One region of the Aminobacter sp. SR38 genome, then DNA from elsewhere that is predicted to be linked to it. Evidence: predicted binding sites of a transcription regulator. Region 1 holds the regulator's gene; the other holds the start of a gene.
What was found. The regulator LexA, encoded in region 1, represses DNA repair genes until DNA is damaged. The targets are predictions, from matches to a motif close to TGTTCNNNNTGTGTTCNG.

Region 2: the regulator LexA is predicted to act here: its motif matches at 5,756-5,773, upstream of IG197_RS15155 (ImuA family protein).

The regions. Positions count from the first base shown of each region.
Region 1 covers NZ_CP062112.1:479,980-487,962, forward strand. The annotation lists gene IG197_RS02385 (SurA N-terminal domain-containing protein) at 1-481, shown strand, start outside; gene trpD (anthranilate phosphoribosyltransferase) at 478-1,488, shown strand; gene trpC (indole-3-glycerol phosphate synthase TrpC) at 1,493-2,302, shown strand; gene moaC (cyclic pyranopterin monophosphate synthase MoaC) at 2,304-2,786, shown strand; gene glp (gephyrin-like molybdotransferase Glp) at 2,787-3,992, shown strand; gene lexA (transcriptional repressor LexA) at 4,098-4,814, shown strand; gene IG197_RS02415 (ComEC/Rec2 family competence protein) at 4,942-7,503, opposite strand; gene gltX (glutamate--tRNA ligase) at 7,605-7,983, shown strand, end outside.
Region 2 covers NZ_CP062112.1:3,102,934-3,110,916, forward strand. The annotation lists gene IG197_RS15130 (autotransporter outer membrane beta-barrel domain-containing protein) at 1-2,413, opposite strand, end outside; gene IG197_RS15135 (FAD-binding oxidoreductase) at 2,787-3,956, opposite strand; gene IG197_RS15140 (CoA ester lyase) at 4,054-4,944, shown strand; gene IG197_RS15145 (DUF1737 domain-containing protein) at 4,958-5,164, shown strand; gene IG197_RS15150 (metallopeptidase family protein) at 5,180-5,602, opposite strand; gene IG197_RS15155 (ImuA family protein) at 5,793-6,779, shown strand; gene IG197_RS15160 (DNA polymerase Y family protein) at 6,721-7,983, shown strand, end outside.

The DNA.
Region 1 (7,983 bases):
CGACCGCACGCTCGACGAGGTCCGCGAGAAGGTCGTCGCCGACTGGACCGCTGCCGAAGCGACGAAGCGTCTCAAGGCAAAAGCCGACGAGTTGGAGAAGCGCCTCAAGGACGGTGCCTCGCTCGACGTGATCGCCGGCGAACTCAAGCTCGAAAAGCAGACCAAGCGCGGCCTCAAGCGCGAGGCCGACGATGCCGATTTTGGCCGCGAGGGTGCCTCCGCGATGTTTGCAATGGGCCAGGGCGGCACTGGCATCGTCCCCGCCCCTGCCGGCGATGCGCAGATTCTGTTCAAGGTCGCCGAAGTGTTCGAGCCGGCCGGTGCGGACAAGAGCGCGGTGCCAGAGGACGCGCAGAAGCAGTTTGCCTCGGGCATGTCGGACGACCTGCTCGACCAGATCGTCGCCCAGCTCCAGGGCGAGTATCAAGCAACGATCAACCAGGCGGCGATCACCCGCGCACTTGCGGTGGGAACGCCATGAGCGCACTCAAGCCGCATATCGCCAAGGTCGCCGCGGGCACCCCTCTCACCTTCGAGGAGGCACGCGAGGCCTTCGACATCATCATGTCGGGCGAAGCCACGCCCGGCCAGATCGGTGGCTTTCTCATGGCGCTGCGGGTGCGCGGCGAGACGGTCAGCGAGATTTCGGGCGCCGTCGCCACCATGCGCGACAAGATGCTGCGCGTCGAAGCCCCTGCCGATGCCATCGACATCGTCGGCACCGGCGGTGACGGTTCGCACAGCGTCAACATCTCGACTGCCTCGGCCTTCGTCATCGCGGGCGCAGGTGTGCCTGTCGCCAAGCACGGCAATCGCGGCCTGTCCTCGCTGACCGGCGCCGCCGACGTTCTGACCGCCCTTGGCGTCAACATCGACCTCACGCCCGAGGCGATCGGCCGCTGCATCCATGACGCCGGCGTCGGCTTCATGTTCGCGCCGGCGCATCACCCGGCGATGAAGCATGTCGGCGCGACCCGCGTCGAACTTGGCACCCGCACCATCTTCAACCTGCTCGGCCCGCTCTCCAATCCCGCCGGCGTCAACCGCCAGCTGGTTGGCGTGTTCTCGCCCGAATGGGTGCGTCCGGTGGCCGAGACGCTGAAGGAACTTGGCGCCCAGCACGTCTGGGTCGTCCACGGCGACGGTTATGACGAGATCACCACCACGGGTGAGACCCATGTCGCAGCCCTCAAGGACGGTGTGATCACCACGTTTGCGCTGACGCCCGAACAGGTCGGCTTGAGCAAGCATACGCGCGAAGAGCTGCGCGGCGGCGATTCCGCCCACAATGCCGCTGCCCTGCGCGGGGTTCTCGAAGGTGCCAAGGGTGCCTATCGCGACACGGTGCTAATGAATGCCGGTGCCGGCCTCGTCGTTGCCGGCAAGGCTGCAACGATCGGCGAAGGCGTGCCGCTTGCCGCCGAGGCAATCGACAGCGGCCGCGCCAAGGCAGTGCTCGACCGACTGGTCGCCGTTTCGAACGGATAGAGACATGGCCGATATCCTGCGCCGCATCGAAGCCTACAAGCGCGACGAGATCGCCGCAGCGAAGGCGCTGCTGCCGCTCGCCGAGCTCAGGGCGCGCGCCCGCGACGTCACCAAGCCGCGCGGCTTTCTCGCGGCACTCGAAACCAGGCACAGTGAAAGCCGCTTTGGCCTGATCGCCGAGATCAAGAAGGCGAGCCCGTCCAAAGGCCTGATCCGTCCCGACTTCGATCCGCCGGCGCTCGCCAGGGCCTATGCCGACGGCGGCGCTGCCTGCCTGTCGGTGCTGACGGACACGCCGTCCTTCCAGGGCGCACCCGAGTTCCTGACCGCCGCGCGCGACGCCTGCGCCTTGCCGGCATTGCGCAAGGACTTCATGTTCGAGCCCTATCAGGTGCACGAAGCACGTGCCTGGGGCGCGGACGCGATCCTGATCATCATGGCGAGCCTGAGCGACGAAGATGCCAGGCGTATCGAGGATGAGGCGTTCGAAATCGGCATGGACGTGCTTGTCGAGGTCCATGACGAAGAAGAGACAGAACGCGCGCTGAAGCTTCAGTCGCGCCTGCTCGGCATCAACAACCGCAACCTGCGCACATTCGAGGTCAGCCTCGACACGTCGGAGCGCCTGGCGCCGATGGTGCCGGCAGACCGGCTGCTGGTCGGCGAAAGCGGCATCTTCACGCATGCCGATTGCCTGCGTCTGCAGAAATCCGGCATCTCCAGTTTCCTCGTCGGCGAAAGCCTGATGCGGCAGGCCGACGTGACCTCGGCGACGCGTGCGCTGCTCGATGGCGCAGCCCTGGCAAGCGCCTGACATGGCAACCACCCTCACCCATATCGGCGCCACCGGCGAGGCCAACATGGTCGACGTCGGCGACAAGGCCGAGACGACACGCACGGCAATTGCCGAAGGCCATGTCGTCATGCGCCCGGAGACACTGGCGTTGATCCTGTCGGGCAACGCCAAGAAGGGTGACGTGCTCGGCACCGCCCGCATCGCCGGCATCATGGCGGCCAAACGCACCCATGAGCTCGTGCCGCTCTGCCATCCCATTCTTTTGACCAAGGTTTCGGTCGAGATCGAGCCAGATGAGGCGCTGCCCGGCCTGCGCGTCACGGCGCTTGCCCGCGTCACCGGCAAGACCGGCGTCGAGATGGAAGCGCTGACGGCTGCCTCGGTCGCCTGCCTTACCATCTACGACATGGCCAAGGCCGCCGACCGCGGCATGGTGATCTCCGGCATCCGGCTGGTCGAGAAGACCGGCGGCAAGTCGGGCGACTACAAGGCTGCCGAATAGATGGCGCTGCTGCCCGTCGCCGACGCCCTGGCGCGCCTGCTCGACGCTGCCGAACCACGCGGCACGGAAACTGTCGGCCTTGCCCAGGCATCGGGCCGCGTGCTCTCGGCTCCACTACACGCCCTGCGCACCCAGCCGCCCTTTGACGCCTCCGCCATGGATGGCTACGCCGTCCAGGCCGCCGACATCGCTTCACTGCCGGCGCAGCTCAAGGTTATCGGCCAGGCACCCGCCGGCAAGCAGTTCACGGGCACCGTCGGACCGGGCGAGTGCGTCCGCATCTTCACCGGCGCACCGGTGCCTCAAGGCGCGGATACCGTCGTCATTCAGGAAAACGTTCGCGATCTCGGCAATGGCGAGATCGCGGTGCTCGAGCCAACGCTTGCTGGCCGCAACATCCGCGCCAGGGGCCTCGACTTCAAGCAGGGCGACCTCATCCTTGATGCAGGACGTGTGCTCGACCCGGCAGCGCTCTCGCTGATCGCAGCTGCCAATCATCCCAGCGTCGAAGTGCTGCGGGCGCCTCTGGTCGCCATCATCGCCACCGGCGACGAGCTGTTGCCGCCGGGCAGCAATCCCGGGCCCGACCAGATCATCGCCTCCAACGCCTATGGCGTCGCGGCGATCGTTCAGTCGGTTGGCGCGCGCGTACTCGATCTCGGCATCGCCGCCGACCGCACCGAGGCAATCTCCGCACTGGTCGCCAAGGCGCTCGCCGCCGACGCCGATGTGATCGTCACGCTGGGCGGCGCTTCGGTCGGCGACCACGACCTCGTTCACCGTGTCCTGACCGATCTCGGCATGGATCTCAACTTCTGGAAGATCGCGATGCGCCCGGGCAAGCCGCTGATGTTCGGCCGGCTCGGCAACAGCCGCTGCGTCGGCCTGCCGGGCAATCCGGTTGCCAGCCTGATCTGCTCGCAGATTTTCCTGAAACCTCTGCTGGCGAAGCTTGGCGGCCGCCCTTATTCGCCCGACATGCGCAACGGCATTCTCGACACGGCAATGGCGGCCAACGACCTGCGCCAGGACTTTGTCCGCGCGATTGCGCGCGAGACCGCTGAGGGTCTCGTCGTCACACCCTACCTGATCCAGGACTCTTCGATGCTGCGCACGCTGGCCGACGCCAACTGCGCCATCGTGCGGGTGCCCTTCGCGCCTGCAGTCGAAGCCGGCAGCGCCTGCAAGGTGATGATGTTGCGCTGAGCAGCACCTTCCACCCTTCACGAAATATCAACAGTTGCGGAACACAACTGGAACAGATAGTGTTTGTTCTGGGTTTGTTTTTCTTCTGATTCCTCGGGGGTGGCGATGCTGACGCGCAAACAACACGAGCTTTTGCTATTCATCCACGAGAGGCTGAAGGAAGCGGGTATTCCGCCGTCCTTCGACGAGATGAAGGAAGCACTCGACCTCGCCTCCAAGTCCGGCATCCATCGCCTGATCACGGCGCTCGAAGAACGCGGCTTCATCAGACGCCTGCCCAACCGGGCGCGCGCGCTTGAAGTGCTGCGCCTGCCCGATTCGATCGCGCCTGGCCTCAACGCGGCGAAGAAGTTCTCGCCCAGCGTCATCGAGGGTAGCCTCGGCCGCAAACCCGAGCCGTCACGCAGCATGTCGGCCGGCAATGACGACGATGTTGCTTCGGCGGTTGCCATTCCCGTCATGGGACGCATCGCTGCCGGTGTGCCGATCGACGCCATCCAGCACAAGACGCATTCGATTTCGGTGCCGCCAGACATGATCATGGGCGGCGAGCATTACGCGCTCGAAGTCAAGGGCGACTCGATGATCGAGGCCGGCATCTTCGACGGCGACACTGTGGTCATCCGCAGCTCGACCACGGCCAATCCCGGTGAGATCATCGTCGCCCTCGTCGACGACGAAGAAGCGACGCTCAAGCGTTTCCGCCGCAAGGGTGCCTCGATCGCTCTTGAGGCTGCCAATCCGGCCTATGAAACCCGCATCTTCGGACCGGACAGGGTCAAGGTGCAGGGCAAGCTTGTCGGCCTGATCCGCCGCTATTGATTGCCGGGGCTGCGTTTCCGCCACCTCGGCATGTCCATCCTGCTGCAATCTGTAAGCCGGACTGATCTGCCCTGTTGCTATCTTGCCTTATCTGACGGCTCTGCGACGGCGGGTACAGATTTCGGACTCACCGTGTGGCCGCAGTCGGCGCTTTCGGGTGCGCCTTGGTTGCCCCGGCAGGTGTCTTCGGGGGCATCTCCGCTCGCTTGTAGGGTGACAGGCCCCTCGCCTCGCGCGAAAATTGGCGCTGCGCATGCCACGGGCGGTACGGTTCCGCCACGGCGTGGCGTATCTCGACCGCCCGATCTACGCCAGCCGCCTCGGCTGTGATGAATATCGACGCACTGCCAAGGCGCGCCAGCTCGCGTTTGGTAAGCACGGCCACGCCGGGGCAGACATCGCTTGCCGTGGCATCGTCGACGACGACGAGATCCGCGTTGTCGCAGGCTCGTGCAGCGGCGCTCGCATTCGCCGCATGGACGATTCGTGCACCCTCTGGTTGCTGAACCTTGCAGAGCCCGCTATCACAGACGAAGGCGTCCGCGCCGGCGGGGTTTAGCTCTCCAGATACTGGTTTGCCGGGTATCGTACCGGCGACATCTGCATCGGCTGCTGGCTGTGAGCCGGTCTCGCTGGGCATACGGACAGTCCCGTTCGTTGCATTCGCGGCCGAACGGGCCGGGGTGACGAGTGTTTCCGACGCCAGCGCGCGCTGCCAGTTGTCGACGGTGAACTGGTTCGGCCGGACGCGATTGACGGCCAGCTTGCCATCGTCGACCGGGACGCCGACGAGGCGGCCATCTTCCGAAACGAGAACGGCGGGCGTTTCCGTTTCCACGACCGTCAGCAGCCCAAGGGCCGCGAATGGCAGTGCGGCGGCGCGCAGCCAGGTCGTTGCCGTCGACGCGATGACGAGTGCTGCTGTGAGCAACAATACCGCATGTGACGAGACAAGGCCGACCGCATCGACCGGCGAGCGCTCGGAGAACCAGGTGGCGATGCCAATCATTGCCTTCAGGCCAAAGCCCATCGTGTCGAGGAAGGGGCCGTCGAGCCCAAGCGGCATGAAGATGCCAGCCATGACGGCAAAGGGCATGACCAGGACAGACACAAACGGGCTGACTGCCAGATTGGCGAACAGGCTGAGGGGCGAAACACGTTGGAAATGCCATGCGCCAAAAACGCTGGTCGCGAGCCCGGCAATCACCGACGTCGCGGCGAGACCTATCGCAACTGTCGCAAGCCAGCGCCAGATTTTGGACGGCAGCGATCTCTGACCTACCGGCAGCGCCTGCTCCTCCCGCCGATCCGACCACCAGGCATATGCGCCAACGAGGGCTGCCGTTGCGGCGAACGACATCTGGAAGCTCGGCCCGACGACTTCGTGGGGCGAGATCATGATCACGACGACGGCCGAAATCGCCAGGTTGCGCGTGGTGAGTGCTGCACGGTCGAACAGCACGGCCGTCAGCATCACCGCCAGCATGATGAAGCTGCGTTGCGCCGCGACCTCGGCGCCTGAAATGAACAGATAGCCACCGATGGCGAGCAGTGCTGCGCCTGCGGCGTACTTCTTGACCGGCCGGTGCGAGGTGAAGCCGGGAAAGGCGGCGAAGCATAGCCGCATCAAAAGCATGACCGTGCCTGCGACCATCGCCATGTGCAGACCCGAGATCGAGATGATGTGGTAGAGCCCGGTACGCCGCAGCGCCTCGTTGACATCCTCGGGAATGCCGCCGCTCACGCCGACGACCAGGGCAGCCGCGATTTCGCCCTCCGGACCGCCAATGCGGTCGCGAATGCGCTGGGCAATCTTCTGGCGCACATTCTCGATCGACGCGAATGCACGATCACTGGCCGACAGCGGCTGGGTGGTTGAAGCAAACTCCGGGCCTTTCATGAAAAAGCCGCTGGCGCCGATGCCGTCGAAATAGCTTTCGAAGGAAAAATCATAGCTGCCCGGCCGCACAGGCCCGGACGGCGGCATCAGCCTGACATAACCCGTCACCTCGGACCCCGCCATGACGCCCTCAGGAAGCTTGCGGGCAACGAGCCGCACCCGATCGGGCGTATAGCGCAAGACCGGGCGCGCAGTCGCCAGAACGTCGAGCGTCAGCCGCACCCTGCCCTTGTCCAGATTGTCGATTTCGACAACGCGCCCGGTGATGGCAGTCGAGATCTCGGCGCCCAGCATCTTCGTTGCCATGCGTTCCGTCTCGAACTTTGCAACCGCCATGCCGAGCATTGAGGCGGCGAGTGCGGCCAGCGCGTAGTGAACAGGCCGCCGTCCGCGCGTTAGGAAGGCGAGGACGGCCAGTGTCGCTGACACAACGACGAGCGGCGCGAGATCCGGCTCGTTCGGAAGCGCGAAATACACCAGGGCACCGGCGGCCAGAAAAACCGGAAGAAGCAGGAACGCCGCACCGCGGTCGAGTTCCGTTTCGATCGCGGCCAGGGTGGATCGTGCGGTGATCCGGTCACCGATCAGCAATTGCGATCCTTGCCGTAGCCAGGACTTGTGTCCTCGCTGAAACGGCGATGCATCGGCGTCAGGAGCAGCATCTCTCTCGGGCAGAGCTGGTGGTGTCCACGCAACGGCAGGCACGGCTGGAGAGGTCAGCAAGTCGCGCTCGCTGGCTTCGACCACCGGATTGTTACCGGCCTGCCCCTCCCGCATGCGGTCGCCCATCGGGCCTGCCTCTTGCGCCCCAGACCTTCTATGCTACATCAACCGCACACAAACGCCATGCGCCGCCGGTTTTTCGGCCAAGCGCCCTGCTTCCCTTGGAAATCGCCATGCCTGTCGTCACCCGCTTCGCCCCCTCGCCCACCGGCTATCTGCACATTGGTGGCGCGCGTACCGCTCTCTTCAACTGGCTTTATTCCCGCCACACCGGCGGCACTATGCTGCTGCGTATCGAGGACACCGATCGCGAGCGCTCGACCGACGCCGCAACGGCCGCGATCCTCGAGGGCCTGACCTGGCTCGGCCTGACCTGGGAGGGTGAGCCGATCTCGCAGTTCGAGCGCGCGCCGCGCCATCGCGAGGTGGCCGAAGAACTCGTGCGCACGGGCAAAGCCTATTATTGCTACGCCTCGCAGGAAGAGCTGACCGAGATGCGCGAGAAGGCGCGCGCCGAGGGCAAGCCGCCACGCTATGACGGCCGCT
Region 2 (7,983 bases), 2.6 Mb from region 1:
GGCCTTGATTGTCGTCGACGAGCTTGCCGACAGTATCGGCAGCAAGTTTGCTCGAGAGGCGGGTAACCGAGGCTTGGCCGTCGACATAGATGCCGTTGCTGCCATACCAGGTCAATGTCGCGCCGCCGCCATAGGAGTCAGTCGAATTGGTACCATTGCCGAGGCTGGAGCGGATGGCGGCGTTGACCCGGCCATATTGCGCGTTGATGCCGCCAATCAGCACGCCCGAGCCGTTTTCGGTTAGCAGACCGTCGATGCCTGCCTGCACCAGATAGCGGCTGCTGTCATAAGAGGCGCCCGCCGACGAATCCCCTTCGACATGGCCGTGCGCACCTTCGATTCGCGTCCAGAAATTGCGCGGGCCCGCATCACCCATGGCGGAGTCGGCCACTTCGCTTGCCCCAGGCCAGTAGCGGTCGCCGACGCGCTGCTGCAGCGTTGGCAGGTCGGTCAGGCCGAGTAAGACGATCGGATAGTTCTCATAGATAGGCACGGTCGGCGCTAGGGTATCGGTCATACGCAGATACCAGTCGCCGTCTGTCGGATCGACGATGCCGTTCTGGAAGAGGCCGTAGAGGTAGGCCCCGCCGATTGCCGGAGCACCGAGCACGAAGGCATTGGCGGCGGATGTCCCCGCCACATCGACGATCTTGATGCCGTCGCCGATGGTCTCCGCCCCGGCTCCGCCGAAGTTGGTGACGAAGACCCGCGTCGCGCCGGTCCCAAGGATCGAGTCTCCGGTGATGGCGAGAAGATCGGTGGGCGAGGAGTCGCTGCCGAGGGCGGTGTCGATCTGAAGGGTGCCGCCATTGCCCGTGTAGTTGCCGTCGATGGTCAGCGTGCCGATGCCGTTGATCCCGGGAGCGATCGCTCCGCCGGCGAAATTCCGGGTGTCGCCGACCGAGCCAGTACCGGCAAGAGTGCCTCCTCGGACGTCCATGATGCCGCCGAGCATGCCGTTCACCTCGAGCGCGCCGCCATAAACGCTGGCAAGGCCGGTGAAGCCGGTCTGGTTGGTGTTGAAGATGGTGCGGCCGGCGAGCTGGTTGATCGCGCCGCTGCCGTTGATCGGCAGGTCAAAGATGTAGCCGGCTTCGGTGTGGTTGAAGTTGATGTCGGCGGTGGCCGCGAGGGTGATGGCAGAGGCTTCGAGTGTGCCCGCCCCCGTCGCAACCTGGCCAACCGCTCCGCCGATGTTCAGCGTGGCGTTGCTGTCCGGATCGAGGCCGCCCATCACGAGCGCCGAGCCACCTCCATTCACTACCACCCTGCTCCCGTTGGCGATGGTCAGGACACCGGTACCCGTGGTTCCCAGATTGATCGCGGTTCCACTGAGTTCAGACCCTTCGCCGGAAACGAGAACGTTGAAGTTGGGCACCACGTTGCCCGGAACGGTCGCGATGTTCACGGTCGTCCCGGTCATGACGCCGCCGTCGAGGATCGAAAGCGAGCCACGGTACATGGCTATGGCGCCAGAGTTCCATCTGGAGCCCTCGCCGGACACCTGCGCCATGACTTGTGCTGTGTACCAGCTGGCATTTCCGGCGCCACCGAAGGAGGTGGCGCCGCTGATGTCGACCAAGCCGCCGTCGAGGACATTGATGTAGCTTGTGCCGTTGGTTGAGATGAAGGACGCGGCTTCCAGCGTCGAACCTTCACCTTGCACGTTGACGGTGGCGGTACCCTGCGAACTTGTCGTGTGAACTCTTAAGGCCCGCGTCGTGGTGTAGACGGCTCCATCCTCAATGGTCAGGGCCGATTGGCTTCCGGCGCCGCCGCTCAAGTCATTCGGGTCGGTTCCCGTCGCGACCAGCCGGGTGCCCTGACCCGATATCGTCAGGCTCGCCACTTGGCCGGCCCCGCCGGCAATATCCAATTGCGACACGGTTCCGCCGGCGGAGGAGCCGAATGTGACCCGGCTGCCGCCGTTGAGGAGGGTGTGCCCCGCGCCAAGGCCGATTCTGGTGATGCCGGTGCCGGTCGCCCCACTGATGGTGAGTTGTCCACCGCCAACCTTGCTGAGCACGCCAGGGTTCAGGACGCCACTGCCCAAGATATTGCCCGTGAGCGTCAGACTCGCGCCGGTCGTGACGTTGAACGACACGGCGGGGTTGTAAGAGAGCGTGTTGGTGCCTGTGGCGATGGTGATGTTCTTGCCTGAAATGGCCGGTAGCGAGCTATTGAGGGAGAAGCTGCCGGTCAGCGTGATGGTCGAGGCTGCATCGCCGTGCGCCTCGGCGTCGACGATCGCCTGGTAGAGTTCCGTCTGGCTGGACGCCTCGAAACTCGCCGCCCGTGCCGCTGGCGTTGGGAAGGCTATGGCAAGGGCGGTCATGCAGACGCCCGAAAGAAGCTTGTAATTTCTGGTTGATTTGGTACCCGGTGCGCCCCCGTCCGCGTAAGACTGCATCATTCCAATTCCCTGTATGCACTGCCTGAGATTTGTTACGTTGAAATCGATAGAAGCTTCTTTGGCAAGGAAAAGCCGGTTCCGCTTGTCAGAGAGACTTAATGAATTCTTATCTGTTCAGCTCTGATACATAAAGCCCAGCAAATCGGATTTGCCTGACTGATGTTTGGCATTGCCAGGCGCACAAAGCTCAAAGAGGCTCTGTCACCCATAGGGTGAGTTCTTGGGCACTTCGCAGACCAGCGAAAACCACTATCGGGACACCGAGGGCGCTTTTCATGGCCAGGGCTCCTCACGGCATGGGCGGAGGAACCAACCTCCCCATAAGTTGGCGCAGATGAAGCTCTACGCCAGGAGGTTGGCTGCAGCAAAATACCTAAATCACGTTCAGTTCGCGGAACGGTCGCCCCTCCGCGATGCGCTGATAGCCGAAGGCTGAGCAGTCGATGGTGCGGTAGGCGCCGTGGACCAGAAGCTCGGCCAGCGCTTTGCCGACCGCCGGCGCCTGCTGCAGGCCGTGGCCGGAAAAGCCGTTGGCGAAGATGAAGTTCTGAACCTCGGGATGCGGGCCGATGACGGCGTTCTGGTCGAGCGCGTTGTAGTCGTAGTGTCCGACCCAGGCCTGCGTCGCCTTGATCGCCTCGAAGGCCGGAACGCGGGTGGCCAGCACCGGCCAGATCATCTCCTCGAACAGGCCCCAGTCGGGGTTGAAATCCTTGGGGTCGGCGGCCAGTTCGCCATCCTCGCTCTCGGCGCCGCCCGTGATGTAGACCGAACCTTCGGGGCGAACATAGACGCCGGAGGGGTCGACCATCAGCGGCATGTCGGCGAATTTTTCGCGCGCTTCGAAGACGAAGACGTTGCGCTTGCGCGGCTCGACCGGCAACACCAGCCCAGCCATGGCGGACACCTTGCCGGCATTCGGCCCGGCGGCGTTGAACAGCGTGCCGGCCTCCAGCCGCTCGCCATTGGCAAGCGTGACCGCCGCGACGCGGTTGCCGACACGCTCGATGCCCGTCACCTCTGCGGTGATCAGGTCGATGTTTTTGGTCTTCAGCGCCTTGCGGAACAGGCCGAGCATGGCGTGGGCGTCGAACCAGCCTTCGCCTGACAGCCCATAGGCGCCGGCGGAAATGCCCTCGGTCGAGATCCAGGAGAAGCGTTTCTGCAGCTGCTCGGCGTCCTCGAGAACGATGTCGGCACCCTCGGCCATCTGGGCCTCGTGGTTCGCCCTGAGGATCGGCAGGCCGCTGTCGCCGGCGAGGATCAGGTAGCCGCCCTCACGGAAGCCGATATCGGCGTCAGGGCCGAACTCCTGCTTGAGCCGCCGGAACAGGCCAAGCGTGAACTGCGACAGGCGGATGTTCTCGGGGATCGAGAATTGCTGGCGGATCGAGGCGCAGGACAATGTGGTCGCGGCATGGGCGAATTGCGGGTCGCGCTCGACAAGCGCGATCGAGCCGGTAAAACCCTCCTCGCGCAGATAATAGGCGATCGAGCTGCCGACGATCGCGCCGCCTGTGATGACCACGTCGTAGCGTGCCATGGAGTGTTCCCGTATGTCTGTGATGGAGGACAAAAGCAGTTACGCCGTCGTCCGGCAAGGACTTGCAAGGGCCAGCATTGCCGGGCAAGAAGACCAGATGCAACATTCCCTGCCCCGCCCGCGCCGCTCGGTGCTGTTCGTGCCCGCCACAAACGAAAAGGCGATCGCCAAGCTTGCGCAGCTTGCCTGCGACACCGTCATCTTCGACCTGGAAGATGCCGTGCTGCCCGAGCAGAAAGCCGCGGCGCGCGACAGGCTGGCAAAATTCTTCGCCGAACGGCCGGCGGGCGCGCGTGAATATGTCGTGCGCATCAATGGGCTGAAAAGTCCGTGGGGCGCGGACGATCTTGCTGCCGCCAGCGGCTGGGTCACCGATGGCGTTGTGCTGCCCAAGATCGAGACGCCGCGCGACCTGCTCGAAGCCAATGACGTGCTCGACGAGGCCGACGCCCTCGACACGCTCAAGCTCTGGGCGATGATCGAGACGCCGCGGGCGCTGGTCAATCTCGCGGCCATCGCCGAGCTCGGCCGCGATCCTTCGGCACGGCTGTCATGCCTGATCGCCGGGCTCAACGACCTTGCCAAGGACACCGGCGTCAGGCTCACGCCGGACCGCCGCTATGTCCAGCCCTGGCTGATGCAGATGGTGCTTTGCGCGCGAGCCGGCGGGGTCGACATGCTCGACAGCGTGTCCAACGATTTCCGCGATCTCGATGCCTTCGCCGCCGAATGCGGCGAGGCCGCCGCCATGGGATTCTCGGGCAAGACCGTCATCCACCCGGCCCAGATCGGCCCGGCCAATGCGGCGTTCTCGCCGTCGGTCGAGGCACTTGCCGAAGCGCGCGCCGTCGTCGATGCCTTCGCGCTTCCTGAGAATACGTCCTCAGGTGTAATCTCGCTCGGCGGCAAGATGGTCGAAAGGCTGCACCTTGCGGAGGCCGAGCGGCTTCTGGCGCGGGCAGCGCAGCTCGAAAGCCTCAGGCACTGAAAGGGACACCGCCATGAAACTCTACCGCTTCCTGACCGGCCCTGACGACGCCACCTTCTGCCACAAGGTCACGGCTGCGGTGAACAAGGGCTGGCACCTGTTCGGCTCGCCGACCTATTCCTTCGACGCCGAAACCAGGACGATGCGCTGCGGGCAGGCGGTGGTGAAGGATGTCGAGGGCGCCGAATACACGCCTGACATCAAGCTCGGCGACTACTGATCTCAGGTTCTGCCGCTATTCGGCGGCTTCCTCCAACCGCTCCATATCCTCGTCGGACAGGCCGAAATGGTGGCCGATCTCGTGGATCAGCACATGGGTGACGATGTCGCCCAGCGTCTCTTCGTTTTCGGCCCAGTAGTCGAGAATGGCGCGGCGGTAGAGTGTGACGCGGTTGGGGCCTTCGCCGGTCTGCGGGTTCCAGCGCTCGGCGATGCCGCGGCCCTCGAACAGGCCGAGCAGGTCGAACGGCGTTTCCAGCGACAGGTCGTCCATGATCTCGTCGGTCGGGAATTCGGCCAACTGAATGACGACCTCGCCGGTCAGCTGGCGAAACTCTTCCGGCAGATGCGCATAGGCTTCGAGCGCCAGAAGCTCCATCTCCTCGATCGAGGGCGAAAGCTGGTCGTGCCAGGCGCGGGTCTTGTAAATGCGGGCCATTCTTTGTCCTTTTGGGGGCATATAGCCCTTTGCCGCCGCGCTTACGAGGCCTTTGCCGCTCGGGCGCCAAATTAGCGGCGACAGCAGAAGGAGAGGAGAGGAATAAATTCTCCTTGAATCGGCTTGACTCTCCAGGGCGCCTCTGGAATCTATAGGAACATAACGGGAACAACAGGGAAAGCAGATCGACATGGCGACCAGCGCCGTGGCGCGGGATGTCGTTTTTGCCTTGCGTCAGAAGATAGCCAAGATCGAGGGAACACTGGCTGAGAGGCTGGTCTTGCCTGCCGACGGCCAGCCGGTCGCGGGGCTGCTGGTCCGCCGCAACGGCCACGCCTCGGCGCGTGACTTCTTCCTGCCGACCGGTGTCGAGAGGCTCGACGAGGTGCTTGGCGGCGGCCTGCCGAAGGCGGCGCTGACCGAGATCCATGGCACCGAAACCCGCAATGCGGGGGCTGCCGCGGGGCTGGCGCTGGCGCTCGTCAGCGGCATGCTGAAGGAGCGGTCGCGGCCCAGCGACCTGGTGCTGTGGGTCGGTACCACAGAGATGTTCCGCGAGGCAGGGTTGCCCTACGCACCGGGCCTCGCCAGCTTCTTCGGCATACCGGCCGAAAGCCTGCTGCTTGCCGAGGCGCCGAAGGCCGCCGACGTGCTGTGGATCGCCGAAGAAGCAGCCCGCATCGAGGAGATAGCAGCCGTCGTCGTCGAATTGCGCGGCAACCCGCGCATTGTCGACCTCACGGCGACGCGGCGCCTGCACCGCCGGGCGCAGGACAGCGGCCGGCCCGTCCTCCTGCTGCGCCAGTCGGCCGAGCCGGAACCAACGGCAGCCCCCGTCCGGCTGGTCATCTCGCCGGCGCCGGCCACCTTGCGGCAAACGCTTCTCGGGCCGCTGGCCGGTTCGATCGCAGCTCCCGCCTTCGCTGTCGAGATTGGCAAGAGCCGCACGGCTCTTCCCGGCAGCTTCATTCTGGAATGGAACCTCGATGCACGCACCCTCGCAGAACGAAGCCCAGAGAATCGTATCGCTGTGGTTTCCCCATCTCGCGGCCGAACGCATCCTCCGGCGCAGGCTGGGGCGGTCCTGGCGTTCAAGCCCGCAGCCGTTGAAGCCGCTGGTGATCAGCCACCGCGAGAACAACACCCAGCGCATCGCCGGCCTCGACGCACGGGCTGAGGCGCTTCGCTTGAAGCCGGGCATGGGCATCGCCGAGGCGCGCGCCATGCACCCCGACATCGATGTCGTCGAAGCCGATCCCGAGGCCGACCGCCGGTTGCTCGAAGGACTTGCCGACTGGTGCGACCGCTACACGCCGCTTGTCGCAATCGACGGTGAAAACGGACTGTTCCTGGACATTTCAGGCTGCGCTCACCTCTTCGGCGGCGAAAAGGCGCTGCTTGCCGATCTGATGGCGCGGTTTTTCCACCAGGGTTTCGACGTGCGCGCCGGTCTTGCCTCGACGCCTGGTGCTGCATGGGCAACGGCACGTTTTGCCACGGGTCAAATCCTGGCCCCGGGCAACGAACGCAAATTTCTCGCGCGCTTGCCACTGTCGGCGCTGAGGATCGATGCCAGGACGAAGGCGAGCCTCGAAAGCGTCGGGCTGCGCAGCGTCGGCGCGATCATGGACGGGCCGCGCGCGCCACTTGTCCGTCGCTTCGGGGCAGAGCTCATCGAGCGCCTCGACCAGGCGTTGGGTCGGCTCGAGGAGGCGATCTCACCGCGCCTTCCTGTCGCCCCGCTTTCGGTCGAGCGCCATCTCGCCGACCCGCTGTCGCTCATCGACGACATCGAGCGGCTGATCGGCCTGCTTGCTGCCACCCTCAAGGTCGATCTCGAGCGCCGGGAAGAGGGCGCACGCGCGCTCGAACTGCTGCTGTTCAGGGTCGACGGCATGGTCAGCCGCATAACTGTCGGGGCCTCACGCCCCATCCGCGAGCCGGTACTGGTGCGCCGGCTGTTTCATGAGCGGCTGGCGGCACTCGGCGAGACAATCGATGCCGGCTACGGCTTCGACCTCGTGCGTCTCTCTGCCCTGTCGACGGCCCGCTTCGACGCGCGCCAGGCCGATCTTGCCGGCGAGGTGGTGGAGGATGGCGGCGAAGAACTGGCGATCTTTGCCGATCGCATCAGTGCACGCCTTGGCGAAGCTGCGGTGCTCGAAGCGATCCCGGTCGAGAGCCATTTGCCGGAACGTGCCGCCTCCGCCCGGCCCTATGCCCAGGAAGAGGCCCGCAAGGACGGAGCCGAGCGTCCTGCCAGAGCGGCGCAGCAAGCTACCAGGCGGCTCCGGTTGCCCGACCGCCCCATTCGCCTGTTCCGGCAGCCTGAACCAATCGATGTTCCGGCGACCGAGATTCCCGATGGTCCGCCGCTCAAT